One region of the Lentibacillus sp. L22 genome, then DNA from elsewhere that is predicted to be linked to it. Evidence: riboswitches for the same ligand, from Rfam matches in the RefSeq annotation. Region 1 holds a riboswitch; each other region holds the start of a gene.
What was found. Region 1 has a riboswitch for S-adenosylmethionine ahead of ABRT01_RS00145 (M20 metallopeptidase family protein). Riboswitches for the same ligand answer to the same signal wherever they lie in the genome.
Positions count from the first base shown of each region.

Region 2: linked by a shared signal. The riboswitch ahead of ABRT01_RS08720 (5-methyltetrahydropteroyltriglutamate--homocysteine S-methyltransferase) and the one ahead of ABRT01_RS00145 (M20 metallopeptidase family protein) in region 1 are both predicted to bind S-adenosylmethionine.
Region 3: linked by a shared signal. The riboswitch ahead of ABRT01_RS05815 (methionine biosynthesis PLP-dependent protein) and the one ahead of ABRT01_RS00145 (M20 metallopeptidase family protein) in region 1 are both predicted to bind S-adenosylmethionine.
Region 4: linked by a shared signal. The riboswitch ahead of ABRT01_RS05845 (homocysteine S-methyltransferase family protein) and the one ahead of ABRT01_RS00145 (M20 metallopeptidase family protein) in region 1 are both predicted to bind S-adenosylmethionine.

Region 1 is NZ_JBFNXI010000001.1:24,712-32,620, forward strand. It holds gene ABRT01_RS00120 (BrxA/BrxB family bacilliredoxin) at 1-282, shown strand, start outside; gene ABRT01_RS00125 (aromatic acid exporter family protein) at 382-1,371, shown strand; gene prli42 (stressosome-associated protein Prli42) at 1,391-1,537, opposite strand; gene ABRT01_RS00135 (M20/M25/M40 family metallo-hydrolase) at 1,709-2,836, shown strand; gene ABRT01_RS00140 (DNA polymerase IV) at 2,933-4,180, shown strand; SAM riboswitch class I at 4,311-4,415, shown strand; gene ABRT01_RS00145 (M20 metallopeptidase family protein) at 4,510-5,706, shown strand; gene ABRT01_RS00150 (ABC transporter substrate-binding protein) at 5,735-7,342, shown strand; gene ABRT01_RS00155 (ABC transporter substrate-binding protein) at 7,637-7,909, shown strand, end outside.
Region 2 is NZ_JBFNXI010000014.1:28,314-36,222, reverse strand. It holds gene ABRT01_RS08745 (ribonuclease YeeF family protein) at 1-541, opposite strand, end outside; gene ABRT01_RS08740 (NADPH-dependent FMN reductase) at 1,085-1,627, shown strand; gene ABRT01_RS08735 (hypothetical protein) at 1,826-2,176, opposite strand; gene ABRT01_RS08730 (gluconate 2-dehydrogenase subunit 3 family protein) at 2,505-3,344, shown strand; gene ABRT01_RS08725 (GMC family oxidoreductase) at 3,369-5,102, shown strand; SAM riboswitch class I at 5,256-5,359, shown strand; gene ABRT01_RS08720 (5-methyltetrahydropteroyltriglutamate--homocysteine S-methyltransferase) at 5,518-6,627, shown strand; gene ABRT01_RS08715 (hypothetical protein) at 6,842-7,228, opposite strand; gene ABRT01_RS08710 (sulfurtransferase) at 7,233-7,909, opposite strand, start outside.
Region 3 is NZ_JBFNXI010000008.1:31,828-39,736, forward strand. It holds gene ABRT01_RS05790 (M3 family metallopeptidase) at 1-360, opposite strand, end outside; gene ABRT01_RS05795 (MBL fold metallo-hydrolase) at 578-1,360, opposite strand; gene ABRT01_RS05800 (FAD-binding oxidoreductase) at 1,601-2,959, opposite strand; gene ABRT01_RS05805 (spore coat protein) at 3,441-3,953, shown strand; gene ABRT01_RS05810 (3'-5' exonuclease) at 4,075-4,692, opposite strand; SAM riboswitch class I at 5,070-5,183, shown strand; gene ABRT01_RS05815 (methionine biosynthesis PLP-dependent protein) at 5,262-6,383, shown strand; gene ABRT01_RS05820 (aliphatic sulfonate ABC transporter substrate-binding protein) at 6,569-7,570, opposite strand; partial or broken gene ABRT01_RS05825 (ABC transporter permease) at 7,630-7,909, opposite strand, start outside.
Region 4 is NZ_JBFNXI010000008.1:40,148-48,056, reverse strand. It holds gene ABRT01_RS05865 (calcium-binding protein) at 1-249, opposite strand, end outside; gene ABRT01_RS05860 (fumarylacetoacetate hydrolase family protein) at 368-1,303, shown strand; gene proB (glutamate 5-kinase) at 1,654-2,760, shown strand; gene ABRT01_RS05850 (glutamate-5-semialdehyde dehydrogenase) at 2,757-4,004, shown strand; gene ABRT01_RS05845 (homocysteine S-methyltransferase family protein) at 4,103-5,155, opposite strand; SAM riboswitch class I at 5,257-5,354, opposite strand; gene cysK (cysteine synthase A) at 5,597-6,511, opposite strand; gene ABRT01_RS05835 (hypothetical protein) at 6,641-6,850, opposite strand; gene ABRT01_RS05830 (ABC transporter ATP-binding protein) at 7,074-7,856, shown strand; partial or broken gene ABRT01_RS05825 (ABC transporter permease) at 7,840-7,909, shown strand, end outside.

The DNA of each region.
Region 1 (7,909 bases):
GGTTGTGCCGGTGGTGTTGCTCGTCCAGCTGCTGCAAACGCCATTCATTATGATAAACGACCAGATAATCTGGTAACTGTTTTTGCCGGACAGGATCAGGAAGCAACCGAGCAGGCCAGAACCTATTTTGAAGGATATCCGCCTTCATCACCATCGTTTGCTTTTCTAAAAGACGGAAAAATTGTGACAATGCTGGAGCGTCATGATATTGAAGGTTTTACAGCGATGGATGTAATGGGTAAACTGCAGCATATTTTTGATGAAAATTGTGAAGAAGTATAAAAACTTCAATATCTTTTTGAGGCTGTCTCATGGATTTACGGGTCAGCCTCATTTTTGGTCAATAATGTAAATGTTCGCTTGTTAAGGGAGCTTTGTATCGTGAAAATTGGCTATCGGACCATTAAAACAGCAATAGGTACACCGGTTGCGATTACGCTTGCTCAATTGGTTGGTGTAACTAATTATGTATCTGCGGGTATTTTAACGATGCTGTGTATTCAGCCATCAAGAAAACGATCCGTCTTAAGTGCGTGGGATCGCTTTTTGGCATGTACATTAGCACTCATTTTCTCTTTTGTATTTTTTGAAACAATCGGCTATAATCCAATATCAGTGGGAATTATGCTGTTACTGTTTATTCCCGTTACCGTACTTCTAAAAGTATCACAAGGTATTGCCACAAGTTCGGTTATTATTTTGCAGTTATATGGTGCCGGGCATATTACTGTACGATTTATTTTCGAAGAGTTCTTACTGATATTGGTAGGAGTTGGCGTTGGATTACTGGTTAATTTATATATGCCTAGTTTGGAAAAAAAGTTAAAACGAATGCAGCGAAAATTGGAAAAAAACTTTCAAACGATTCTTATGGAAATTGCCTCGTACATACGGGATAGAAATGAATCATGGAGTGGAAAAGAAATTACCGAGGTAGAACATATTCTAGAAGAAGCGAATGACCTTGTGGAACGGGATATGGAAAATCATTTACTGAGACAGAAGCACCCCTATCAGGATTACTTTATCATGCGGAAAGAACAGTTTGAAGTTTTGCGGCGAATGCTTCCGCTTGTCACCAAACTGCCAAATACCGTAACTATTTCGGAATCGATTGCCGACTTTTTTGAGAAATTATCCCAATCCGTCCATCCTGAGAATACGGCAGAACTGTTTTTGGATGAACTGGAAAACCTCAAGAAAGAGTTTGACGAAGAACCACTGCCAAGGACACAGGAGGAATTTGAAACAAGGGCAAACCTGTTTCGATTGCTGCATGATATTGAAGACTATTTAATATTGAAAAAGAAATACAAGGCAAGCGATGTGGACAAAAATAAAAAGACTGGTACCGACCAAACAGGCCGGTAGTCCAGTCTTTGGAATATTGCTATAAAAACATGGCTAGTCCAGTTGTAAGTGATGTTAAAAGCATGGCGAGTATCATCAGGTAGACAATAAGTTTAAAACGTTTTTGTTGTTTTGAGTGTTTCTTTTCCGTTGGTTTTACCTGTTTGTTTTTTGGTTTTCGTACCACCAGTATTCCTCCCTCATTGGCGAATCCTACCTGTATTTTATCGTTAAAAGTTGGTTAGGACAAGTGTAAACAAGATGAAGGGAGAAAATTGCATGGAGTTCCATCAAGTGGCTATAAGATTTTTACAAATGTAGATAATGATAATCTGAAAAGTAGAGGAAGTGTAAGGTAATGGTTCAAATAAATCAAGATCGTCTAGTAGAAGAATTTATGGAATTAGTGCAGATTGATTCGGAAACAGGTCAGGAAAGTAAAATAGCAGAGGTCTTAAAACAAAAGTTTACAGACTTAGGTCTTGATGTTGTAGAAGATGATAGTAAGTCAGAGACAGGACATGGTGCAGGAAACTTAATTTGCCATTTGGAAGGAACAAAGGACAATGTGGATACGATTTATTTTACATCACATATGGATACAGTTGTCCCTGGAAATGGTGTCAAACCCTCCATTCAGGATGGATATATTGTTTCTGATGGAACAACCATTCTTGGCTCTGATGATAAAGCCGGACTAGCGGCTATCCTGGAAATGATTCGTACTTTAAAAGAAAACGAGATCGAACATGGTGATATCCAATTCGTTATCACGGTAGGAGAAGAATCCGGTTTAGTTGGTGCAAAATCCTTGGATCCGGCAATGCTTAAGGCGAAATACGGCTATGCAATTGATAGTGATGGTACGGTAGGGGATATTGTTGTTGCCGCACCTACGCAGGCCAAAATATTTGCGGTCATGAAAGGAAAGACTGCCCATGCCGGGGTTGCACCGGAGAATGGTATATCGGCCATCACCCTTGCAGCCAAAGCGGTTGCAAAAATGCCTTTGGGCCGAATTGATGAAGAAACGACTGCCAATATTGGCCGATTCGAAGGTGGAAAACAGACGAACATTGTTTGCGATTATGTGGAAATATTAGCGGAAGCACGCTCGCTAGTTCCGAAAAAGATGGAGGAACAGGTGGCGAAAATGAAAGAAGCATTTGAATCAACGGCGAACGAACTTGGAGGCAGTGCTGAAGTAAATGTGAAAGTGATGTACCCAGGTTTCAAGCAAACACAGGGTGATCAAGTTGTTGAAGTAGCTCGCAATGCTGCCAAAGCAATCGGCAGGGAGAGCAAATTGTTAAAAAGCGGCGGCGGTAGTGATGCGAACGTGATTGCTGGCTTTGGCATTCCAACGGTGAATTTAGCCGTTGGTTATGAGGATATTCATACGACCAATGAACGCATTCCTGTTGACGAACTGGTCAAAGTTACGGAATTAATCACTGCAATTGCTCAAGAAGCAGCCAAACAATAATAACTGGAATTTCACGAAAGAAGGGCTGGGATATTCCAGCCCTTCTTTCATATATGTTATAATGTTAGAAACAACAGTTCGCAAAGGGTGGATAACATGTCTCAATGGTATCCGAAAAACGGGCGGGTAATTTTCCATATTGATATGAATTGTTTTTATGCATCAGTTGAAATGGCTTATAATCCTAAGCTAAAAGGGAAACCGCTGGCAATTGCCGGAAATCCTGAGGAACGAAAAGGAATTGTGGTAACCAGCAGTTACGAGGCCAGGGAAAAAGGGGTTAAAACAACGATGACATTGTGGCAGGCACGCAAACTATGTCCCAATTTGATTGTCATGAGACCTAATTTTGATCGATATCGAACCGCTTCAACGGAAATGTTTAAAATGCTTGCTGCAATCACCCCGTTCGTACAACCGGTCTCCATTGACGAAGGTTATATGGATATTACGGAATGCGAACAGCTTGGCGATCCGATTACGATTGCTGAAAAATTGCAGAAACAAATCAAAAACGAGCTGGATTTACCTTGCAGCATTGGCATTGCGCCAAATAAATTTTTGGCAAAAATGGCCTCCGATATGAAAAAGCCAATGGGGATTACCATTCTTCGTAAGCGTGATCTTCCTCAGAAGTTATGGCCACTTCCAGTTGGTGAAATGTATGGCGTTGGGGAAAAAACAGCCCGTAAATTAAACGCGATTGATGTCATAACCATTGGTGATTTGGCCCGTCATGATGTATACCGGCTTAAACAGGTTTTGGGAGTTAACGGAGAACGATTACAAAACCGGGCTAATGGCGTGGATCCAAGGCCGGTTGATCCAGATGCTGTTAATGAGTTTAAAAGCATTGGCAGTTCACAAACATTACCTGAAGATACGACCGATGAAACAGAAATCCGCAAACTGATGCACCAGCTTGCTGAAAATGTGGAACGCAGGATGAGACGAAAACAGGCAGCAGGAAGCAGTGTTCAAATCATGATTCGCTATCATGACCACAAAACAATTACCAGAAGCAAAAAACTGCAAACATATATTGAGACAAAAGAGGATATTCTTCAAGTTGCCAATGAATTATTTCAAAAACACTGGAATTTGGAGCCAATCCGTTTGCTTGGTATAACGGTTCAGGATGTGGATGAGAAACAAAATATCGCCTACCAACTGGATTTATTCACGTATGAGCAGGAAGCGGAAAAGGAAAAGCTCAATAAGGCAATTGATGAATTAACCACAAAATACGGCAAAAACCCATTTAGGAAGTTGACGAATCTTGAAAAGGATGAACAACCACATACAAGTTTTCAAAAGGATTTTCTGGATGATTACAAGAGATAAGTGCTCACATCATTATATATGGTGTGGGCTTTTTTGTGGGGATCAAGCATAAAATGTATGTGGGCTGCGTATTTTATGTTGACAATCCCTACCAGTATTGTTAACATTAAAACCAATCAACAATTAAAGATTCTTATCAAGAAAGGTGGAGGGACTGGCCCTGTGATGCCTGGCAACAGACTGTGGCAGTACTGTGCTAATTCCTGTGAACGTGTATGTGTTCAGAAGATAAGAAGGAGCCATATGTGATTAAATGTGGTTTACCCTCTTCTTGTCTTAAAGGAAGAGGATTTTTTAGCTATTTAATCATAAAAAGGGGGAGACGGAGCATGAACATTAAGGAGCAAAACAATATTCTTGAATCGATTTATTCAGAGCTGGATCAGAATTTGGAGGAAATTATCGGTTGGAGAAGGTATATGCACCAACACCCGGAACTTTCATTTCAAGAAGAAAACACTGCTAAATTTATTGAAGAAAAACTGATCGGATTCGGACTGAAGGTAAGGACAAACATTGGTGGTAATGGACTCATCGGCATTTTGGAAGGAAATCAACCCGGAAAAACAATTGCATTGCGCGCAGATTTCGATGCCTTGCCGATTGAAGATCAAAAGGATGTACCATATAAATCATTAAACCCTGGTGTCATGCATGCATGCGGTCATGATGGTCATACCGCTGCTTTATTGGGAACAGCTAAAACCCTCAGCAAGTATCGCCGGTATATAAATGGTACGATCATCTTCATTTTCCAACCTGCTGAAGAGCTGCCTCCCGGGGGAGCAAAATATATGATAGAAGAAAATGTACTAGATGGCGTAGACTACGTATTCGCTGCACATCTTGCATCTGACATTCCATTGGGGAAAATTGGTGTAGGGGCAGGATATAAAGCAGCTGCAGTCGACAAATTTGAAATTACAATTGAAGGAACTGGAGGCCATGGAGCAAGGCCACATCAATCCAATGATCCGATTGTTATTGGCAGTGATATTGTCAATGCCTTGCAAAAAATCGTCAGCCGGAGAGTCGATCCATTAAAATCGGCGGTCGTCACGCTTGGTGTGTTTCAGGCGGGAAATGCATTTAACGTTATCCCTGAAACTGCACGATTGGAAGGAACGGTACGTACATTTGATGAAAAAGTAAGAACGCAAGTGAGCGAGCAGATTTATTCAATTGTAAACGGCATTGCAGCCGGTTTTCAGGCAACAGCGAAAATAGATTATTTATTTGGTTATCCAGCATTGTATAACCATCAAACAGAAACGGAAACAGTCAAAAAGCTATTAAGTGAAACTTTTTTAGAGAGTTCGGTTGTTGATCTTGAAACAGGCATGGGTGCTGAAGATTTCTCCTACTTTCTATTAGAAAAACCAGGTACATACTTCCGGGTTGGTTCACGAAATGATGATGAAAGCACACATTTCCCACATCATCACCCGAATTTTGATATCGATGAGCGGGCGTTGTTGAATATTGAAAAGGCATTTACGAAAATTGTTTCTTATTATTTGTTTTAAATATGAGCGATGAACATGGGGGAGTGTGATGAAGGTTTACAAATCATTGCAAATCATATTACGTTTAATAATCTCATTAGTCATTATTGGTTTAATTGGCTGTTCAAAGGATAGTAACAGTCAGAATGCAGATAAAGAAACAGACGGTACCCCGGTTAAGGGAGGAGAGCTGAATGTGGCGATCGGATCTGAGCCGGATTCCCTTGACTGGATGTATATTTCTGCGACTGCCACAAGAGACATCGCTTGGAATATGTTTGAAACTCTATTTGCCTTAGATCAGGATTTTGGTGCAAAACCAATGATTGCAAAGGACTATAAGCTTAGTGATGACGAAAAGACCTATACTATTCAGTTGCGTAAAGGGGTGAAATTTCATAATGGCGCCACCGTGACAGCTGATGACGTTGTTGCCTCCATTGAACGTTGGGAAAAAGTATCCTCTGTCGGGAAGATTACTGGTAAATATATTAAGCGAGTAAAAGCGATTGATGCGTATACGGTTGAAATTAAATTAAAGGAAATTTACCATGCTTTTGTTTCCGATATGACTGCTCCAAAATCAGCCTTGATTGTCATACCTGAGGAAATTGCCAACGAAGCAGATGATAAGCCGCTTAAGCAGAACCAGCTTATTGGAACTGGCCCATATCAATTTGAAAAATGGGATAAAGGAAATGAAATTGTTTTAACCCGGTTTGATGATTACACAGCTCGTGAAGAAACAGATTGGAATGGTTTAACCGGAGAGAAAGTGGCTTACCTTGATAAACTTAATTTTCAAATTGTGAAAGACCCACAAGTAATGGTAAATGGATTAAAGACAGGAATATACGATTATGTTGAAAGCATTCCAGCCGATTTGTTTGATGTTATTGATGCTAATGCAGAATTAGACCCGGTTACCTACATGAATGGGTATAACATTATTTCAATGGATAAAACAGAGGCTCCGTTTGACGATATTAAGGCTCGTCAGGCGCTTCAATACGCATTGGATAAAAAGTCAATTGCTCAGGCTGCATACGGAAATGAACAATTTTATAGTTTTGATGGAGCATTATTTGATCCGGAACAAGGGGAACTTTATTCAGATAAAGGAATAGACAACTATTTAGCTTATGACAAGCAGAAAGCAAAAGAACTGCTTAATGAGTCAAATTATAATGGGAAGACGCTGACCATTTTATATTCCAATGACACAGCGGAGTATGAGAAGATTGCGCAAATTGCCAAACAACAAATGGAAGAAATAGGATTTAAGGTGAAGTTAGAACCTTATGAATGGGCGACCTATCTGGAAAAATGGATGGATCCATCGAATTGGGATTTAGTTGTTATTGGTTGGTCTACCCGGTTTTCTCCTAGTGAACTTGGTATGCTGGAGTTAAATGCGGCAAGAAGCGGCTGGTATACAAGCGAACGCTGGGAAGAATTAATAAATCAGTGGGGAACGGCCAAATCAACGGAAGAGAAACAAGAAATTTTAGGTGAAATGAATCAAACCATATATGATGAACTACCATTTATAAAAATTTCTAATGTGAAGCGGTTTGACGCCAAAAGTAATAAAGTTCGTCATTTGGAGAACTGGGTTGGACCTCGTTTTTGGAACACCTGGAAACAAATGGAGTAGAATGTAACGGAGGTCCCGTTTATAACGGGCTTCCGTTTTACATAACTACAAGATAATGACGAAATTTTAGTTCACGTATTAAATTTTAATACATAAGTTAAATGGTGGGATTACTTTTGTTTTTGAACCCTAATTGCGAACTCGTTACTGTATATTTTATCGATAAAAGACGCTTTTATACTGTGTGAAAAATATAAAGAGGTATTGGCTTAAAAGTACAGAAGAGAATAAAAAATTATAAGGATGATAGATAGTTTTATAGAATTACTGATAAGGTGTAAATGGGGGATTACCGTGAATATCAAAAAATATAATCATATTTTTATTGCAATATTAGGTCTGTTTCTAATGAGTGGTCTCATCGGCTGTAGTAAAGATGCCGCTTCAGACGGAAATACAGACTCCGCTAAGCAAAAACCAACAGAAGGCGGAACATTAAATGTCGCGATATCCGCCGATCCAGACACGATTGACTGGATGTATACAGGGGCCACAGTAACCCGGGATGTAGGCTGGCATATATTTGAAACACTGTTTGCACTAGATAAAGACTACAAACCTAGACCA
Region 2 (7,909 bases), on a different contig from region 1:
ACGTGAACAGGAATTCCTCATCATCGACAGTCGGAAGCGATACAATATCTCGAATAGATTTAATCGCTGCGTTGGTTTCATCCGTCAAAGCAGTTGTCATCTGCTCCGCCTTTTTCAACCCATCGACCAAATCACCTTCTAGAAACTCCTGGTGAATATAACCATTTTCATCAGGCTCCATCGCCAGCAGTTCACTTTCCATACCTTTTAACACATCCTGATAATCAGCAATAAACCCCTCCAAAAACAGCAAAAAGGGCAGATGCAATTCCTTATAAAACGAACGAATCGCCTGCGCACCCTTCCCACGAAACGAATCATCCAGTGTCACAACCGCCATCACCCGCTTCTTTAGGTCCTGAACCTGTTCACCTAAACCATGTAAGCGCTTCCCTGTTTTTCTAATTCCTTTCAATAACTGATAAACATCTAAAACCTTAATAAACCAACACCCCCAAATGGGACACAGGGACGGTTCCTTTGTCCCAGTAACCCATAGTTGCAATTCTCTATTTGATATATTTTCGCAACTACTTCTCACAAATATTTCATGAATTCTATCTATATTATATGGGAAATCTCTACCAATTTTAAAGAGGGAAAAGTACTGTTTTTTTAATTTTTGAGGATGAAATGATAGTTCGAAGGGTAATAAAATCACCGTATATATAGCAAAAATCGTCGTTAAATGTTTTACCACCCTTGCGTATACCCTTTGTTACTGAAATCGTGGATTGTACCTAAGATAAGGTTATCGCCAGCATCACAACTTTTATTGGCGACTCACACCTTGGGGCAGATTTTCCTGTTAATCAAAAACTACATGTCTCTCTTGCACACTGGTTGTTATGCTGGCGGTGCAATGATTGACGCGCGGGCTGGGGGGATGCCGCTCACCCGGATACGAGCAAATGGCTTGCGTTAAAATTCAGGACAAGATAAGCTTCAACTGTAATAAATATGCAGCACTTATTTAACAGGTACATAAACAATCAACTAAATAGTCATACAATAATAGGAATAAGGTTCCATATCGGTGCCTTATTTCATGTTATGAATGGTTATGAGAAAGGAGACAATCCTATTGAAACTTGTCGGAGTATCAGGAGCATTAGCCGGTGATAAGACATCCCTGGCTGTAAACGATGTGTTGGTTGCGGCCAAATTGATTGACTCATCTATACAGACGGAGTTGATTGACTTACGGGACTATGAAGTGGAATTTTCTGTGGGCGCCCCATTATCGGATTATAACGATGATACCTGGAATGTTGTGAATAAGATGCTGTCCGCCGATTTTTTGGTATTTGGCACACCCATTTATCAGGCATCCATTTCAGGAGCATTAAAAAACTTGTTAGACCTTTTTCCTGAAAATGCCTTTAAATATAAAGTAACCGGTATTGTCGCAACTGGTTGGTCCAATAAACATTTCTTGGTGCCGGAATATCAATTAAAGCCGGTCCTTTCTTATTTTAAAGGATTGATTCCAACAGGCAACGTCTTTATCCAAAATGATTCCTTTAATGAAGAAAGCGATGAAATTATTGATCGTAACGTTTCAGAAAGGATTAAAAAACTTGCCAATGAAATGATTTATTTGCAGCGAGGGATTAATAATAGATAGTCCCTTGTTTTTTTGTGATGGAAAAGGCTAACCGCGCGATTGATGCTCCCCTTAATTGGCTTCCAGATCCATTCGGTCAACTTTGGTCTTCCCCAATTAACTTTCAAATGAGTAATAAAAAAAGACGAACATTTGCCCCCTTTGATCTGAAGAAAAATTTTTCCGAAGTCTTATTTGTGAAGTAATCTTGTAGTTATCTTATTTCATACCCATGGTTGTCTTGATACGATGAATGTCGACTTTGTTTGCCCAGGTGTCATCCCGCACAAGTTCCAATTTTGCGGCATGGTCATCCAACGCCTCTTTCAAAGAACCAAATTCCTTTGCATTTGCAATTTTCATACCGTCAATTTCCGCTTTTAAATACGCTTGCCCGGACTGTAAAGCACGCAAAATCTGTCCATGTTCTTTTAGTGTTTCCCCTTGCATTTTCAGTGTTTGGTCAAACCCATCCATTCGCTCATCCGTACGATCAAATCGTTTATCCATGCCATCGAGCCTTTCTGCAATAGACTCCAACATTCCAATGATTTTGTCTTCTTTTTCCAACCGGTTCACCTTCTTTTATTCTTTTACTTAGTGTAACATATTTCCGATCCGCCAGGGGGAAATTTCATAGGTTGTAAAGACACACTACTATTTCACAAAAGCATCTATTTCCACATGCAAAAAGAGATGTTTAAAATGTCAATATACCGGGATATATTGACAAAGTCGCTGATAAACCCCGTAATTTTAGCAATCTACCTATGCACTATTTCTTCCCCTACAAAAATGTAATTCACCGCAATTTGAAAGAACATGCTTCTAAGAACTGTATATTTCCCCACCCATTGGTAAAAATACCCGTATACAAAAAATGCAGGAGGTATATATCATGACAGATAAGCGTGATAATGATCAGGATCCCAAAAAGGACAATCCGGAAAATCATTCAGGTGACCAACATGATGATGTTACACATGACCCCAGTCGCCGCCGCTTTCTCAAAAACAGCGGGATGGTAGCTGGCGGTGTGATTGGCGGGGGATTACTTGGCGGCTTTTTGACTAATCAGTTCACATCAAACGAAGAAGCGAAAACACCAAAAACACAATCAAAGAAAGAAAATACAGCTGACTATCAAAACGCGCGGCAATTTTTCCATCGCATCGGGGACTTCACGGTATTGGAAGCGGCCGTCGAACGAATTTATCCCAAGGATGATAATGGGCCGGGTGCAATCGAGCTTGGTGTACCCTATTTTATTGATAATCAGCTAGCCGGTCTTTGGGGCATTAACGGCAGAGATTACCGGCATCGCCCGTTTATTTATCAGAAAAAAAATCGGAGTAATGAAGGACAGGCCGATCAGTCTATGCTGGATCGCGGGCAGATTTTTCTCAATGGGTTGCGAAAAATGAATGATGAAAGTAAAAAACGCTTCGATACAACATTTGATAAGGCTGATGAAGATCAGCAAATTGAAATTTTACAGGACTTTGAACATAACAAAGTCAAGATGCAAGGTGTTTCTGCAGCTGATTTTTTCACCTTGTTACGGCAAGCAACATTAGAGGGGTGTTACGCTGACCCGCTATATGGCGGAAACAAAAACATGGACGGCTGGCGTATGAAGGAATTTCCTGGTTCCCAGCCATCGTACACTAATATTATTAGCAACGAGAAATTCGACAAAATCGAACCAATGAGCCTAAAGCAATATCAAGGACATTAATCAACATGACAAGGAGGAGAGAATATGGTCCAAAAACTCGATAAAGTGGATGCAGTTATCGTTGGCTCTGGTTGGGCAGGTGGTATTGCCGCTGCAGAACTTTCCAAAGCAGGTTACCAAGTTGTCGTGTTAGAACGCGGAGAGAACAAAAAGCAAGATGATTTTGTTGGTACCAAGGATGAATTAAAATATTCCATCCGCTATGATTTGATGCAGAAATTAAATAAGGACACCATTACCTCGAGAAGTAGTATAAACGATACAGCATTGCCCGTGCGCAACAATAGTCACGCCCGCATCGGCACAGACACTGGAGGGGCAGGTGTACATTGGAATGGCATTAGTTTCCGCTGGTTGCCATATGATTTTGAGATTTACAGTAAAACGGTGGATCGCTACGGCAAGGATAAAATCCCCAAAGATATGACCATTCAGGACTGGGGCATTACCTATGACGAATTGGAACCGTATTACGACAAATTCGAAAAAACTGCCGGTATATCCGGAGAAGAAAACCCAATCGGGCCCAAGCGTTCAGATAAATATCCGAATCCGCCGATGCAGGAGACCGCGGTTACCCGGCTGTATAAAAAAGCCGCGAAAGAACTCGGATATCATCCCTATCACATACCATCTGCCAACGTCACCAAGCAGTACACGAACCCGGACGGAGAAACCATTAACGCCTGTATGTATTGTGCATTTTGTGAGGAATATGGCTGTGACTTTGGTGCGAAGGCGGATCCGATTGTAACTGTACTTGCAACTGCCGAAAAGACTGGCAATTACGAACTGCGTAATCAATGCACTGCCACCCGGGTTACCCATAGCGGCAACCGGGCTAACGGGATCATTTATACCGATACCTCAACCGGTCAAGAATACGAGCAACCTGCTGACATTGTTGTGCTTGCCGGATTTGTTTTTACCAATAACCGGTTATTATTATTATCTGAGATTGGCGAACCATACAATCCTAAAACTGGAAAAGGTATCATCGGCAAAAACTTCACCGGCCATTTTTCCAATCTCTCTACCTATGTCGGTACCCGCGGCTTCTTTGAAGATAAAAAATTCAATTTGTATGCCGGTGCAGGTGCCCTGGGTACGACGATTGATGACTTTAGCGGTGATAATATCGACCATACCGATCTCGATTTTCTACATGGGTATGAAGTGCATTACTTCCAGACGGGAATGCGGCCGATTGCCAATAACCAAGTTCCAAAAGGTACACCAATCTGGGGGAAGGAATTTAAGAAAAATTCATTGCACTACACGAATCGCAATATCTTCCTGACCCCACAGACCGCATTTTTGCCGAATAAGAACAGCTACATGGACCTGGATCCAACGTACACCGATTATCTTGGCAATCCGCTGCTCAGAGTAACCTGTGAATACCAGGACTATGATATCAGCCGCACCCGTCACGGTATTAACACTTCCAAAAAAATCGTGGAAAAAATGGGTGCCGATATCGTGGATGTCGATGAAATTGATGATGATACGCAATTCGACCACAAATTTTATACCGATCATTTCTTCGGTGGCGCCATCATGGGTGATAGTAAGGATAATTCAGCAGTCAACACGTATTCACAGATGTGGGATATGGAAAACCTATTCGTTGTAGGCGGCTCTTCCTTCCCGCATAACAGTAATTACAATCCAACCGTTACTATCGGCGCATTCGCTTACCGTGCGACAGAGGGAATGATTCAGTATTTAAAAAATGGAGGAGGAATAGTTTCTTAGGAGAAAAGGGAATAAGTACTTTACTTGTTTGATCCATTGAATATATTTTATTGGCTTTGGGTCAGTGTATGTTACTTTTGTAAACATTCAAAAATCCCTTGACATTTAGTATCGTCACGTGTAACGTAAATATTAATAATTTAATATAATTTTTTCTTATCCAGAGAGGTGGAGGGACTGGCCCTTGGAAGCCTCGGCAGCAGACTCGGTATAGAGTACTGTGCCAATTCCAGAAGCGTCATGCTTGAAGATAAGAAGAGCGAACAACTGTGATCGTGAAACCTCTTCTTAATTCAAGAAGGGGTTTTTTGATTCCATAAAGGCCCCGCGTAAACTAGACAGAAAGGAGCGGTGTTGCAGGAATAGCTGAACCTATTGATTTTAACCATCACAAAAAAGAAAGAGGGTATATTACATGTCGATTACATTAACCAAAGCACCATTTAAAGCTGATCTTGTTGGCAGCTTGCTTCGTCCAGAAAATTTGCAGCAGGCGAGGAAGGCATACAAAGAAGGAAGCATCTCCGCTGAACAACTGCGTGAGGTAGAAACGAAGGAAATCAAGCGCATTGTTGACAAGCAGATTGAGGTCGGTTTAAAAGCCGTGAGTGACGGAGAGTTCAGACGCCGCTTCTGGCATACAGATTTCCTGGAACATTTAAATGGTGTAGAAGGCTATGTTCCTGAAACTGGATTCGTTTTTCACGGCGAGGAGGAAACGGAAAAGTATGATGTACGAAACATTGGCAAGATCTCGTTCAATCCGGACCATCCGTTTCTAAAAGACTTTTCCTTGTTTCATGACATTGTAGATGGCCGGGCAGTTGCCAAACAAACGATTCCAAGTCCTAACCAATTATTCAATCCCGGTATTCGCGATGAAAGTATCTATCCGGATATAGAGGAATATGCAGATGATATTATTCAAACCTACCGGGATGCATTACGGGCGTTTTATGATGCTGGTGTACGATACTTACAATTTGACGATGTGTATATTGCCGGTCTTTCGTCACCCGATATTCCGTTCAATGACGGTACATTTAATCGAGAACAATTAATTGATTTGGCATTGCGGGTTGTTAACGGCGTACTGGAAGGAAAACCGGATGATTTGTATGTGACAACCCATCTCTGTCGCGGTAATTATCGATCTAACTGGGCATTTGCAGGAAGTTATAAACGGATTGCACCCACATTATTTGCCAAAGAAAATGTCAATGGATTCTTTTTAGAGTATGACGATGATCGTTCCGGTGATTTCAAACCATTGGAATATATCCCAAATGGAGGGGCACAGGTTGTACTTGGCCTGGTCACTTCCAAATCTGGTGAGCTGGAAGATAAGGAAAAGATTAAAGCACGAATCGAGGAAGCATCACAATATGTACCGCTTGAACAACTAGCTCTAAGTACACAATGCGGATTTGCCTCAACTCATCATGGAAATAAATTAACTGAGGAAGATCAATGGAGGAAGCTGAAGTTTATTGTCGAGATCGCCAATGAAGTATGGGGTTTTTGATCATTGGTACAATCTCGAAATGTCTTCGGTTAAGGATATTCAAGGGTCTCTGTAGTGTTGTGGGGATAGTCTGGATTTTTATTAGGAACTTCCTAATGGAGGAGTTCCTTTTTTATTGAAAACATGCAATGAGCATACAATGACTGTTTCATATTTTCAGCTATCAAAAGAAACAAAAACAAACATCCCCCCTTGATGCTTGGGGGGGATGATCCTACCAGGAACGTATTGCTCCATCGTCCAAACAACCGGGACGAATGACACCTTTGATAAAGTTTTGGCTAGTTGGCAATGACACCAGATGAGCCAGCCATTGTTCCTTTTCCTTATCTGGAATCCTGTGGACAAAACTTTCTGCAGTAACCTGAAGAATCACATCATCGTCACTAATTCCAAAGTCCAAGGACCAGCCACCGGTTTTGGAAATTCGTCCAGACGTATCGGTTCGAATGATTTTATAATCGTCCTTTTCTTTATAGGAATCTAACACAGATGCATCCAAATAGATTGGTAGTTTTTCAAGCTGTCCATCCTTTAGCGCTTTTGAGAATAGCTGTTTTATGATTGGAACGTCACTCACACGAATGGTTTCTACCGCCATTGCTTTACCTCTCAACCGGTACGCCAACCATGCTTCCCCATTCGGTCCAGGAGCCGTCATAGTTGCGGACGTTGTCAAAGCCAAGTAACTCGTGAAGGGCAAACCATGTGTGAGCAGAACGTTCACCAATTCGGCAATAGGTGATAACATCTTTATCGGAAGTAATTCCTTTTGTTCCATATAATTCTTTTAATTCCTCTGGAGATTTAAACGTACCATCCTCATTCGTAGCTTGTTTCCATGGCACATTGGCAGCTCCTGGTATATGTCCACCGCGTTGAGCTGTTTCGGTCATTCCTGGTGGCGCAATAACTTCACCGCTAAATTCTTGTGGACTGCGGACATCTACAAGCGCTACGTTGCCATCCTTTACTGCAGCTAATACTTCAGGTTGAAGCGCACGAACAGACAGATCTGGATTTTTCGCCTCATATTTTACAGGGGTTACATTAGGTTCAGTTGTTACATATGGGCGTTCTTCAAGCTCCCATTTTACCCGGCCGCCATCCAATAATTTGACTTGTTCGTGACCAAAAATTTTCAACTGCCAGTATGCATATGCTGCGAACCAGTTGTTATTATCACCGTACAATACAATTAATGTGTCAGGGGTGATGCCAGAGTTTCCAAGTAATTCCTCAAACTGCTCTTTGTTTAAAATATCACGACGAACCTGATCAT
Region 3 (7,909 bases), on a different contig from region 1:
AATACCGTTGGCCCACTCACCAAATTGCTCTTCATTCATATTACTAAGTGACTCTTGCAAATTAGATACAATAAAACGAACTTGGGATTTTAAAGTTAAGATGCTCGATTTTAATGATGTTAGGATAGAAGGTTCTATATTTTCTGCGGTTAAACAGTAATAAAACGACTCAGCTGATTCAATCTGTTTAATTATACTTGAAATTGTTACCAACTTATCTTCATTTAGGTCATTTGGTGTTATCTCAATTTCCATCAGTTTCTCTTTAATACTACCCAAATGATTTTTAAATTTTTCCAAGTCAAGACCACACTGAAGATTATTCAAGTTCCAACGAATTGGTGTACTGAATGTTTTCATATTCCCCTATCCCCTTTTTATTGAATTCTATTTATATTATCCTTAACACAAAGGTCCAATAATTCTTATAACCATTGAAATAGAATTATTGACTATCCTCCTATTCCGCTATTCTGCACCTTGTTTTAATAACAATTACTTCTAGTCTCGGTTAAAACACCCCTTTAACGGAATATTCTTAGGAATGAAGGTCAAACCTTGCTTTAAAGTTAAACTATTAAAACTGCACACTAAAACCTTTAAATTCATGAATTCCTGTACCAAATCTAATTAGTTTTTTCTCTCTCAAAAACTTGACCGCTGATTTTACTTCATTTAAAATTTCAGGATCGAGCCCTACTGTATGATGTGAACCAAAAACCTTTGAGGCATTCGATAACCCTGCTATTTTCTCCAGTGAATTGACCAAATCAACAGGGTTTGTTGACGGATAAAAAGCATATATTGGTGTCTCATCATAAAGTAAATCTCCCGTAAACAAATATCGATTTGACTCATCAAAAATGGCTATATGCCCGGGAGAATGCCCTGGCGTATGATAGATAGTTAATATTCGATTCCCTAAATCAATTACATCACCGTCTTTTAATAAGCCTGTCGGTTCCCCTTGAAAAGGTTGATATGTATCGGGATTAAAGGTTTCCGGCACAGGTATTGTTATATCCCTGCTTATATTTTTTCTTATTTGATCGATGGACAAGCCACTGATTCCATTCACTAACCAATCTTGATCACCTTCATGAACATAAATTCTTTCAAATTCTCCATGACTTCCAATATGATCAACGTGAACATGGGTAGTAACGACATCAATCGGTAAGTCAGTCAATTGGTCTGTTATTCTTTTTATATGATCAATGCCAAGACCAGTATCAATCAGTGCCGCTTTTTCCTCTCCCAGTAATAAGAATGAATGCACTTTTTCCCAATGGCCATATTCGCTAATAGCGTACGTATTACCGTCGATTTGCTGAACGGTAAACCATCGATCCATAATCATTAAAACCCTCCAAGGTATCATTTTTATTTTATCCCATCTCCCCAAAATTTCAGCGACTTTTCATTAAAGTGTTTTCGACAATTTTTTACCCCGTTAGCCTAACAATGACTGCTCACTTCAGCACGTTAATTTCGTATCCCCTTAGTATAAAACGCGGTTCTCACAACATCCCGATAACCAAAAATCGTGAGCAAGTCCCCCATTCACTTTAACGCACTATCGTAATGAGGGACTGACCCTTCAAATAACCTTCCCCGGATTCAAAATACCTTTAGGATCGAGTGCTTGTTTAATCGCACGCATGACTTCCAATGAAGCGCCATGTTCTTTTTTCGCATATTTTCGTTTGCCGATCCCGACACCATGTTCACCTGTACAAGTACCACCACGAGCAAGGGCGTAATTAACAATATGTTCGTTTACGATGTTCGCTTTATCAATATCGGTTTGATCATTTACATCAACCATTAACAATATGTGGTAATTACCATCACCGACATGGCCGACAATTCCACCGTCAAGTCCCGATGTTTCCACTGCTTCACGGGCATCTTTTATTGCCCCTGCAAGCTCTGAAATTGGCACACAAACGTCGGTTACCATTTGTTTCTTGCCGGGATTGCCGTGAATATAGGCGTATGCAACGTTATGTCTTGCTTCCCACAACCGGTTTCTGCCCGCCGTATCGGTTTCAAACTCAATATCCTGACAGTTATGATCCATCACAATCTCCCGGGTAAAATCGACATCCTGCTTAAGCCCTGCTTCATTTCCGTGAAATTCCAAAAAGATGGTTGGCACTTCCTGATATTCAGTCTCGCTAAACCAGTTCATTTGTTTAATCGATTGGGCATCCGCCAGTTCGACCCGGGCAATCGGTACACCCGCCTGTAAAATGGCAGTGACCGCTTCTACTGCATCATCAACACTGTGAAAGGAAGCCCTGGCTGCCATCGTATATTCCGGAATACCATAAACCCGTAATGTTAATTCGGTAAAACAGCCAAGTGTTCCTTCAGATCCAACGAAAAGGCCATTTAAATGATAACCAGATGAAGATTTCGCTGCCAGATTGCCTGTATGAATGATCGATCCATCGGCGAGAACCACTTCCATATCGCGGACCTGATCACGCATAATCCCATATCGGACAGCCGTTGTGCCACTGGCATTTGTTGCCGCCATCCCGCCAAGCGTGGCATCAGCGCCAGGGTCAACAGAAAAAAACATGCCATACTTTTTTAGTTCCTTATCAAGCTGTGAACGGGTAACACCAGGCTGCACTTTGACAAGAAAGTCATTTTCCCTTATTTCCAAAACCTTGTTCATCAAGGAAAAATCCACAACAATGCTCGATTCATAGGGAATAACATTTCCTTCCAAGCTGGATGCAACACCAAATGGGACAACTGTCTGCTCGTACTTGTTTGCCAGTTTAATAACGCGACTCACTTCCTCGGCCGTTTCCGGAAAAACAACAATTTCAGGCAAATGTGGTGTATGATAGGATTCATCACTGCTATGCTGTTCCAATACGGTTTCATTTTTCGTCACGCGATCCGGTGCAAGTCCCTGCTGTAATCCTTCCATTAAATTCATATGTAATCTCCCCTTTAATTTGGAAAATCGAAAAAGCTTTTTATCAGTATGACTTTTTCGAACTATAATACTATTATACTATCACAGTTTTTCCAATGATAAAAAACAAAGGTGCAAGCGTCCGGTTAGCGGCGTACAAACTGGAAGGGTTCTGACGAGATAAAGGAAACATGCCCCTGCAAAAGGGGTATGCCGACGTTGGCCGCAAAGGCCGTTCTTAGTCGGCCTTCCTTTAACTTACGAACCGATGTTGACTTATCGTAGGAAGAAACCTGAAGTTTGCTAGCCGCTGGGCGCTGGAGCCGGACGGGGCCTATTCTGGCATAAGCAGAACAGAGCCTGAATTTTTGTTCTGCTTAATTTCTAAATTACAGCAAAGTTTCTAAATCGGATATTCGCCCAAAATCCTGGTTTCCTGTACCGTCCCGGGTTTAAATGAATATAGTGACATTGACTAGTTTAAAGGGAGGAACATAAATCAATGGAATCATCAGAGCGCAATCGGCCAAAGCATCTCGCTTGGCATGAAACACTGGAAGTACATGAACTTGTTGCCTTTCAATCAATTGGGTTAATGAAATTGAAACATGCGATAGGAGAAGTAAGCGATGACATGCTGCGGAATCTTTATCTGCAATGCATTAAGGATATGGAAAATAACTTGAAGGAACTGACTCAATTTTATTCCTTGGCACCTCGTGAAACAGAGGAAGATGAAGAGGATTTTCGCAATCTTGGGGACGGTTTTTATGCTGGCGACCTATTAGTATTAACAAAAAGTTGTGTCAAGAATTATGGTGCCTCCATCACTGAAATAGCTACCCCTGTGTTACGAGATACATTAAATAAACATTTGCAAAAAGCGATTGAAACACACGGGAATGTCTTTGCCTATATGTTTGAGAGGGGTGAATATCCGGCATATGATTTGAAAAAACTGTTGCAGAATGATTTAAAGAATGCAAACAAAGCCTTGAAAATGGAATATAAATAGCTCTTCCGGATAACAGCAAAAGCTGGCGAATCAACCCATTTTTTAGAAGTGTGATGTGATAAGACCTATGTCGAATATACGATAAAAACGGTCCAGCATGGGTGACGGACCGTTTTCCCATTTACATACGTGAGAAATTAATTCGTCTTGGTTGTTTGGATCGTTTCATCCTCGGTGTCTTATACCCATGCTCAAAAATCCGGCCTTTTTCCATTTTACAGTGGGCAAATAGTGAGTCCAGCAGACCACCATGCTGATCAACTGCCTGTTGAAAAATTTTTGCCGCGACCCGGGCATCCTCCAAAGCGTGGTGGTGTTCAAACGTAATCCCGTGATGAACAGCGACTGTATTCAATTTATGATTCATTAGTTCCGGCCATACCCTTCTGGAAATATTTGCAGTACATAAATAATCCATTGACGGATATGGCATGTTAAAGTAATCCAGCGTATTACGGATTACGCTCATATCAAAACTGGCATTATGGGCGATCACCAGATGATCAGTAAGGTATTCGTTTATAGTTGGCCAAATTTCCGCAAATGTTGGCTGGTTTTCAACATCACGACTTGTAATTCCATGTACTTCAATATTGAATGAACTAAATTCCATCAACGGATTGATTAACGTATAGTATTCATCGATAATCTCATGTTCATTGGCAACCACAATCCCAACCGCGCACGGACTATGCCGTTTCGCATTCGCCGTTTCAAAATCAATCGACGTAAATATCATATGTACCTCCCCTTTGCCTTCATCATATCACAAAACCCTAAGAGCGCGCGTCTAACTTTGCTCACTTATCTGGCTAATTGCGGTGTGGAAAGCTTTCCCTGCATGAACTCTCAATAAGGATCCCAAATGTAGTTTCACTTTATCGGCGGTTTTGGTGCTTTTATCAGCGATTTTACCAATTTTACGGCGGATTGGTGAAATTCATCGGTGATTTCCAAAATTTTCAGGTTTTCAGGGATGGTATCAAGACTGAAACAAACCCAACATCGATAGCTATCCCTTTGCACTTTTTCAGCGTAGTTTTATTGTCTGTCTTGCTTGACTTTTCAACCGGAAAATTGTATTGTATGGATTAATATTTAAAATTATATAATTGTTTCTTATCCAGAGAGGTGGAGGGACTGGCCCTTGGAAACCTCGGCAACAGACTTGCGGAATTACAATCCCAGGTACTGTGCCAATTCCAGAAGCGTGATGCTTGAAGATAAGAAGAGTGCTAACGATAATGCAACAGTCTCTTCTTATCTTTAAGTAGAGACTGTTTTTATTCTTTACCAGGAGATGATGAGATGACTAAGAGAAGTATTGAAACAAGATTAGCACAACTGGGAAACAACAGTGATGCGTCTACAGGGGCTATTAATCCGCCTATTTATCTGTCAACCGCCTATAAACATCGGGGGCTTAACCAGTCAACCGGGTACGATTACACCCGGACAAAAAATCCGACCCGCTATCTATTGGAAGAAGGTATCGCCAATCTGGAAGCGGGTGATCAGGGGTATGCCTGTAGTTCCGGAATGGCAGCAATTCAGCTAGTGTTTTCGCTGTTTCATTCCGGTGATGAACTCATTGCAACAGAAGATATCTATGGCGGTACATACCGGCTGCTCGATCATTATGCCGATCACTATCAGATTCAGACGTCTTATAGTGATTTTACCGACCTGGGCCAAACCGAGAGTCTCATCACGAACAACACGAAGGCGATTTTAATTGAAACACCGACCAATCCATTGATGCAGGAAGTTGATATCAAACAGATTGCCAAGCTAGCGAAAAAGCATCAGCTATTATTAATTGTGGACAATACATTTCTCACCCCGTACTTACAACGCCCATTGGAGCTGGGGGCAGATATTGTGATTCATAGTGCGACCAAATATATCGGCGGGCATAATGATGTGTTGGCCGGATTGGTGGCAGCAAAGGGTAACGAGCTTTGTGAACAATTAGCAACCATTCACAATGCCTCAGGGGCGGTGCTTTCCCCATTTGATTCATGGTTATTAATACGCGGGTTAAAAACTCTTTCGCTAAGGATGGAAAAACATCAGCAAAATGCCAGAGACATTGCTCATTTTTTACGCGAACAGGATGAAGTAGTGGATGTGCTTTATCCTGGTAAAGGTGGTATGCTATCGTTCCGTCTCCAACAAAGTGACTGGGTAGATCCTTTTTTACAGCAATTACAATTAATTACATTTGCCGAAAGTCTAGGTGGTGTGGAAAGTTTTATTACCTATCCGGCAACACAAACCCATGCCGACATTCCAATTGAAGAGCGGGTGAAGCGAGGTGTAGACGATCGGTTATTACGTTTCTCTGTTGGGATTGAACAGGCAGATGACTTAAAGCAGGATTTAAAACAAGCATTATCCGCTTTAGTCAAAGAACCGCAACTTGGATAAAGAGAAATTTCTTTCGGTTCTGGTTTTCTCTTAAAATAGGACAGACGGATCCTATCATCAGTTAATACAGAATAAAATTAACAGCCTGCAAACATTGGGTGCAGGCTGTTTTTATATTGGCGTTTATCCAGTCAGGCAAGCAAACATTAGACTGGCGGTAGTTATTTTTTTAGTAATCTCACGCTTTACTCTTCAATAAAACTCTTGTCAACGAAGGCACTAAAATCCGGTTGTTCCTTAAGAAACTGCAAATCGAAGGAAGAATCCCCAAATTCCTGAATCGTATCTTCATCAACGTCATACACGAAATTCGTGCGTTTCCAGGCGCTTTCCATCACATCACGTTCCATTTTTTGTCCGGTAATGTCATAAATACTTTGAATGGTTATATCAATCGCTTCGTCCTGATGCTCATTAATATAATCAATAGAAGCTTTATGGGCATCAACCATTTTTTGTACCAATTCCGGATTTTCTTCTTTCAATTCAGAACTAGTTACAAACACTGCGGCCGGTAATGTTTCTCCAAACGATACTTCATCGAAATCAAGTAGAACATTTGCCCCTTCCTTCAGTTCCAACATTGATCCCCATGGTTCCGGAGCTGCGGCAATGTCAACTTCCCCTTTCTCAAACATCGTCGTATATTGGGCTGGTTTGCCAGTAACATGTTTCATCTGGCCGCCAGTTCGGTTTGAGGTAATCCCCGCTTCCTTCATATAGGTTTCATACTGGACATCATGTGTACAACCTATACCCGGAGTAATAAATGTAGCGTCCTTAATATCATCTACGGTCTTGATACCACTGTCTTTTCGGGATAAAATGACGGTTCCACCAGTCGATGAACCTGCAACTACCTCAACGTCCACTCCGGAAATGTAATTATTCATTGCCGGTCCCGGTCCAACAAGCCCGCCTTGGATTTCCCCGGCTGCCAGTGCGGTCATAAATTCTCCACCATCCGGAAATGTCTGGTATTCTACATCCACATCATCACCAAGTTGTTTTTCATATAGTTGTTTTTCAATAGCCACCATTGCTGGTGCGTGATTTAAGTTTGGAAAATAACCGATGACAATTTTCTGTTTATCACCAGAAGATCCAGATGCAGAGGAATTGCCGCCGCATGCACTTAATAACAATAAAAACGCCCCAATGACGAAAACAGTTAACGTCTTTCTCATTTAAAGTCCCCTCTCTTTGTGTGGTTATCATGTTTTTTCGATGTTCATCCTAAAATCTATTATGCTGCTTTTTCCAACCCCCATCGTTTTAGTACTTTGTTTTCAATCCGCTGAAATAGCAGCTGATCTGCTACTGAGCCAATGATCCCAATAATAATGATAATACCATAACCAAACTCATATTATTGAAATCAGATGCGTAGGAAAGAGTATATCCCAATCCGGGACCAGTGCTTAATAGTTCGGCTGCCATTAATGCTCGCCAGCTGAATGCCCAGGCCAGGCGAACACCGGTTACGGCATGCGGGATCGATGCTGGTACAACAACTTTTAAAAATA
Region 4 (7,909 bases), on a different contig from region 1:
AACATCTACCTGTATTTCCGGTTCCAGCTTGATACAGGTAATTGCAGAAGTTTGAGTTGATACGCCGTTTGTTTGATAAGTTGCCGCAAAAGGAAAGGCCAGTTCGTCACGTAAATAATCATAGAATGTAAGAAGCTGTTCTTCGTTGACCTGTAATGCATTGGCTTGGTTTTTTCCATAATAATTTTCCATGATATCGGTAGTTGGCACTCCTAAAATCCGGGCCACTTGCCGTTCCCAGTTTTCCATTATTTTTACCTCCATTGTTTTTAATACCAGTATAAAGGCTGATCCTTAATCATGTCCATTTTGATGCGGGTAACGCGTGCCAAACTGAATATCGTAAATAATTAACGAGGTGGTTGAAATGAAATTAGTAAGCTATAAGTTTAACAACAAACCAGGTGCGTATCGAATCGGTTGTATGATTGATGGCAGAGTAGCAGACTTACAGGAAGGATTGCGGGCGTTATTACAATCCAATCATGATTATGGCAGACTGAGGGTATTGGAAAACCTGCTTCCCACCGATCCGAATGACTTTTTTTCCATGGGTGAATTTACATTGAATCAAGCGCGAAAGGCCTATGAGTATATATCCGTACATACAGATGAGATGAAGTTATATGATCGACAAGAAGTGAACTTAGGTACACCGATTTCCCAACCGTCCAAAATTATTTGCGTTGGCAAAAATTATGCGGATCATGCAGCGGAAATGAAAAGTGATATCCCGGAGATTCCGGTCTTGTTTGCGAAATTTCCAAATGCATTAATTGGCCCTGAAGACGCAATTGAAAAGGCCAAGGTTACCAATAAACTGGATTATGAGGTGGAATTAGCGGTTGTGATTGGAAAGGAAGCATCACAGATTACGAAAGCAGAAGCCCTGGATTATGTGGCGGGGTACACAATTGGCAATGATACGTCAGCACGGGATCTGCAAAAACGAACCCCACAATGGCTGCAGGGTAAGACACATGATCGAAGCACACCAATCGGACCATGGGTGGTAACCGCAGACGACATTCGTGATCCGCATAACCTGTCTATTCGCTCGTTTGTGAATGGCGAAAAACGTCAAGATTCTAATACAAACAAACTAATTTTTGATATTCCGTTTTTGCTTGAGTTTATCAGCGATTTTATTACATTGGAACCGGGGGATATCATTATGACGGGTACACCGAATGGCGTCGGGGTTGCGATGGATCCGCCACAATTTCTTAAAGCAGGGGACGTGGTAACCTTGGAAATTGATCAGATCGGGAAGATGGAAAACGAGGTCGTTGATCAGGATTAGTGGGAATATGAAGAACATTGCGCCCTGCTCTTGACATGGAGAAGGTTCCTGTTCATAATAGAAATAATAATAAAGAACGTCAACGAAGGATTAGTATATGACCCCTGGGGTGTTAGAGAGCGAGATTGATAAGCTGGGAGATTTCGTCACCGTCAAGTCATAGAACCTGCCTTCCGAGTCCCATCTAATCCATGGGCGCCCCCTTCAGCGTTATTGAAGAAAAGCGGGATGTGCAAACATTCAAAATGGGTGGTACCGCGGAAGTATAAACTCTTTCGTCCTTTTATTTTTTAAGGACGGGAGGGTTTTTTGTATTCCAAAAAAGGATGTTCAAGGGTAGGTGTAATCGAATGAGCAAAAAACGTATTGTGGTAAAAATTGGCAGTAGTTCGTTAACCAATAATAAAGGGCAAATTGATCATGAAAAATTGGCTGATCATGTGGCCGCCATTGCTGCACTTAGAAAAGCTGGTCACGAGGTAATACTTGTCTCATCCGGAGCAATCGCGGCAGGTTTTTCCGGATTGGGTTATCTCACAAGACCAGTGACGATCAAAGGGAAACAAGCGGCAGCAGCAGTTGGGCAAAGTCTGTTAATCCAATCCTATATGGAAAGATTTGCTCACTATCACCTGACACCGGCACAAATTTTACTAACCCGCAGTGATTTCTCCAGCCGGGAGCGTTACAGGAATGCCTTCGCAACGATGGAAGAACTGTTGGAGCGAGGGATGGTACCAATTATTAATGAGAATGACTCGGTATCGGCAGAAGAATTGACCTTTGGTGATAATGATATGTTATCCGCACTTGTCAGTGGCTTTGTACATGCTGATCAGTTAATGATTTTGACCGATATTAACGGGCTTTATGATGCCAATCCAAACACCAATTTCCAAGCGAAACGCGTTGATATGCTGGATACGATTACTGAGGGTATGTTAGCCAATGCCGGTGAAGCAGGATCCAACGTGGGGACGGGTGGAATGAGATCCAAACTGCTAGCAGCGAAAACAGCAACTTCACTCGGTGTCCCCGTGTTTATTGGCCGGGGAGCAGGCAAAAACAAACTGCTGGAAGTGTTAGATGGAAATGGGGATGGCACCTATGTTACCAGTCATTCCGTAAGATCGATCAACACAAGAAAACAATGGATTGCCTTGCACTCGGAAGCAGTGGGAAACATTTACGTTGACCAGGGAGCCGAAGAAGCGATTCTCTTTCACGGAAAAAGTTTATTACCTGCTGGAGTCTTCAAGTTGAGCGGATCGTTTCAAAAAGGAAATGTGGTAGAGGTCTATGGTTCCAGAGGTTTGCTCGGAAAAGGCGAGGTAAACTGTTCATCCGAAGAACTGCAACAAGTCATTGAAGGAAAGACATCCATTGTGCCATTTGTCGAGGTGATTCATCGTGATGGCTGGGTCAAGACACCAAAAATAGGGGAGGGGATTTTGTGAATGAGGTTAGACAAAAAGGGCAATCTGCCAAAAAAGCAAGTTTTGCATTGACAGGTACAACGACTGAAGAACGGAATCAAGCGTTGGAATTAATTGCCGATCAGCTTTTGGGTGAAAAGTCGGTCATCCTGGTGGAAAATGAACGAGATATTGAACAAGGGAAAGAAAAAGGGTTGTCTGATGCCATTCTTGATCGAATCATGCTGAATGAAGCCAGAGTAAACGATATGGCACAGGCCATCCGGCAATTAGTGTTACAAAAAGATCCGCTTGGAGAAACGCTGGAGATCATTGAAAAAGAAAACGGTCTGCAACTGCAAAAGAAATCCGTTCCGATCGGTGTCGTCGGGATGATTTATGAAGCAAGACCAAATGTAACAGTCGATGCCGCAACCCTGGCGTTAAAAACCGGAAATGCTGTTATTCTAAGAGGAAGTTCTTCCGCTAAATTTTCCAATCAGGCACTTGTTGCAGTCATTCGCCATGCACTTGCCAACAGTGCTTTGCCGGTTGATGCGGTACAGTTAATCGAGGACACAAGCAGGGAAACAGCCAAAGAATTGTTCCATTTAAATGATTACCTGGATGTGCTAATCCCTCGCGGCGGTAAGAATTTAATTGATACCGTTGTACGTGAATCCACTGTACCAGTCATCGAAACTGGTGCTGGTAACTGTCATATTTATATTGACGAAGCAGCTGACCCTAAGATGGCTGAAGCGATTGTCTTAAATGCCAAGCTACAACGCCCATCCGTTTGTAACGCGATTGAATCACTAATCATTCATGAAAAGTGGCTGAAGCAAAACGGTGTAAGCCTGTTAGAAAAGCTGGCTGAAAATGGTGTGGAGATCCATGGGGATGAAGCGGTATGTGCAGCCTTTTCCCAAGCAAAACCCGCAACTGAAGAAGACTGGTATACGGAATATCTTGGTCTTTGTATCAGTGTGAACCAGGTTGACTCATGTACAGCAGCGATTGAGCATATTAATCATTATGGCACGAAACATTCGGAGGCGATCATTACGGAAGATAACGAGCATGCCAAGCAATTTTTACAGCTGGTTGATGCAGCTGCTGTTTATCATAATGCCTCGACCAGATTTACCGATGGTGCTGAATTTGGCTATGGAGCGGAGATCGGTATCAGCACACAAAAACTGCATGCGCGTGGACCAATGGGATTGCGTGCATTGACATCAAGTAAATTTTATATTTATGGGAATGGACAGGTGCGAAAATAAAATAACTACCCATTACCACGCATATTAAATGATGAAATAGGGTCAGCCTGTCCTCACCAATCGGGGAGGGGCTGACCTTTCACGTTTTTCAGTTTCCGTTAAGCCTTTAACCGATAGTCCAAATTATGCTTCTTCAATGTCTCATCATTCCCAAATAAAAAGTGTTTTTCCATATTAGGGGAGTACTTGGAATTAACGGTTTCCACGCCAGCTGCCTCCGCTACTGCCCGCAACATGGCAGGTGAAGCTCCGCAGCATAAACCAATATAATTGATGCCGATGCTTTTTGCCTCTTTGGCCCATTCCGCCAGTTCATATCGATTATGATAGAGCGGATCAAGTGCTGTTGGGAAAGTTGTTTCCAATGGTAAGTGGCAACTACACCCACCATCTGGCAAGTTAAAGAAGGTCGGATGTTCGTCATTTGTCCGGTATGGGATTGGCAGTCCTCCAACATATCCATCAACGTTATGACGGATGTTGGCAAGGTATGGCTGCATCGTATTTGGTCCACGGAAACAATTCATCCCAACGACGAGTGCACCTTTTTCGGAAAGAAGTTTGCAGGCCTCTTCCACCGTGTAGCCATCCCGCAAGATGTTTTCGCCCATTAATCCAAAGGTGATAACAGCTGGTAAGCCCTGTTTAGTGATTTCTTCCAATGCAATCAGTGCTTCCTCATAATAATAAAATGTTTCGCCATTAATGAAATCGACCCCTTCTTGTTTGCACCAAGTTACCATTTCCGCAAACATGCTGCGGACTAGTTCCTGTGACTCGGGATTTTTCGGGTCAAAGATATTCGTGTTGGAAATATTTCCGGCGACAAGCGCCTCTTCAACCGGATGTTCCTTGGCGACCTCTTTTGCCAGGCGGATAGCACTCCGGTTTAATGGCTCCAACAATTCTTCTTTACCTATAATGCGCATTTTCTCACGGTGGGCATTATAGGTAAAAGCCAGTACCACATCTGATCCCGCATTCATAAAATCGCGGTAAGCTTGTTTTAATGCCTCTGGATTATCCAGTGCGACTTCTGGAACGAACGAGCCCGCCTGCAGATATCCCCTGCGCTCCAGTTCAAATAAATATCCTTCCCCGGCAATAACCGTACCTTCTTTTAACCGTTGTTCCAAACTACGCTTCGTCATTTTGTTTTCCTCCCTGTATACTTGGATTTTAAATTATATGGTAGCAAAAAGCCTCTTCTTACTGTCGATAAGAAGAGGCTTGGCACCGTGTGTTTAAGCATTTCTTATCTTCAAGCATTACGCTTCTGGAATTAGCACAGTACATACGCCTGTTGCTGAGGTTTCCCAGGGCCAGTCCCTCCACCTCTCTGGATAAGAATAAATTCAAATATTTATTCAATTATTAATACATACTATACGGGCAACTTAATCAAATGTCAAGCGAAAATGGGACACGAGGACAGGTTCGACGCCCACCATAAATTGGAAAACCGCCTATTCGTCGATAAAATCGCAAAAACCGCTGATAAATGTAGTTGAATTGTTGATAAACGATAAAAAAATCGCCGATAAACATTTGCTCTCCCTTTGGCTTGGACAGAAGAACGCCCCTATTCCTAATTAAATCAAGTCCATGCTCAGGTAACGTTCACCGCTGTCAGGCGCCATGGATAGTACTTTTTTTCCATTGCCTAATCGTTTGGCAACTTCAATGGCTGCATACACCGCAGCAGATCCGGACAGACCGATAAAAATCCCTTCCTGTTGCGGTAATTGACGGTACATGTTAACGGCATCTTCGTCCTCGATTTGCATAATTTCGTCATAGATGTCGGTGTTTAAGATATTCGGCACAAATCCGGGGCTTGTGCCAACCAGTTTATGTTTGCCTGGTTTGCCACCCGACAGGACAGGGGATCCCTTAGGTTCTGCAACAGTGATTGTCAGCCCGGGAATTTTTTCTTTCAAAACTTCCCCAGTACCGGTAATTGTTCCACCGGTTCCTGCTGTACAAACGAATGCATCGAGTTTGCTATTCATTTGTTCGTAAATTTCCAGCGCTGTAGTTGTCCTGTGAATATCGGCGTTTGCTTCATTTTCAAATTGCTGTGGAATAAAGCTTCCCGGAATTTCCTTTTGTAGTTCCAGAGCCTTTTTAATGCAACCGGGCATCTTTTCTTCGCTATGGGTGAGGACTACCTCGGCTCCGTACGCTTTCAAGATATTTTTTCGCTCTGCGGTACTGTTATCCGGCATAACCATAATGGCCTTATATCCTTTTGCCGCGGCATTCATGGCCAGGCCGATTCCCGTGTTGCCACTGGTTGGTTCAATAATGGTTGCTCCAGGCTTCAGGGCACCTTGATCCTCCGCAACTTTAATCATATTATACGCTGCCCGGTCCTTAACGCTTTTACTTGGGTTAAACTGTTCCAATTTTACGTAGACATCTGCTGCATCCTCAGGAACAATTTTATTTAATTTCACAACGGGTGTATCCCCAATTAATTGTGTCATATCCTGTGCGATTTTCATTCATAAGTCACTCCCTTATCCATGAATTTTTGTTGGCATGTAACTGCTGAAGGGGTTCATCCACCAGTAGTACCGAGTCATCAAAGCTAGAATTAGTATGGTTGAAATTCAAGTTAGTTACACAATGTGCTAATAAGAAGAACTTTTCGGGATCACTGAAAAAATACGCTTTACATCGATCGACCCAAATGCAAAGTTGATCGATAGCGCATGAAAGTTGATCGACCTGGGCGCTAAGTTGATCGATAGCGCATGAAAGTTGATCGACCCAGATGCAAAGTTGATCGAGAGCATATAAAACTCGATCGAGCCAGGTGCAAACTCGATCAATAACAGCATTTCAATCAGATCCGAATCATTTCCTTGTCCCTTTAATTCCTAGTGGTTTACTCTATAATATCAATTTTTCAAGCAAATTCACAGTATTTTTATCTGTTTTTTTGAAAAATAGGCGAGTCACCTATTGGAAAAATATAAAAACCATGCTACAATCATTTTAATTCCCATTAAACTTACTAATTTTATCAGAATTATAGACTATATAAAAAGGGGGCATTACAGGGTGGAATTACATGTCGATGGGGTATCCAAACAATTTCAAAAAAAACAAAATGAACCATTACTTGTATTAAACAATATTCAACTGACCATCAATGAAGGGGAATTTGTCTCTTTACTCGGACCGTCCGGGTGTGGCAAGTCGACATTGTTGTCATTGATCGCCGGACTGCAAACACCTACATCAGGGTCGATTTTCCTGGATAAGAACAATATTATTGGACCAGATCCGAATAGGGGGGTGGTGTTTCAGGAGGCAGCTTTATTTCCCTGGCTAAGTGTCAAAGAGAATGTCATGTTCCCGTTACGAAAAAAATTCGGTAAACAGGAGCAATCACAAATCGCGAATAAATATTTGCAAATGGTACAGCTCAGCAAATTTCCCGATCATTATCCACACGAACTTTCTGGCGGAATGCAGCAGCGTGTGGCGATTGCCAGAGTATTGGCCATGAATCCGCAAATTTTGTTAATGGATGAACCGTTCGCTGCATTGGATGAGCAAACGAGAAGTGTCTTGCAAGACGAGGTCGAAAAAATTTGGCTGGAAACGAAAAAAACGGTTATTTTTGTGACCCATAGTATCCGGGAAGCGATTAAACTGTCTGACCGGGTGCTGGTGATGGGGGCAAGACCGGGAAGGATGATTGAAGACTTTCAGATCAAGCTTGACCGCCCGAGACGACAGGAGGATATGGCGAAATGGGAAAAGAAAATCATGAGGATTTTGAAGACAGAAATTGACCAGGTCATACGGGAGGAACTTGATTATGCCGGTAGTTTTTAAACGAATCATCTTTTTTGTTCTACTCCTTTTCATTTGGCAGGGAATTGTCCTTC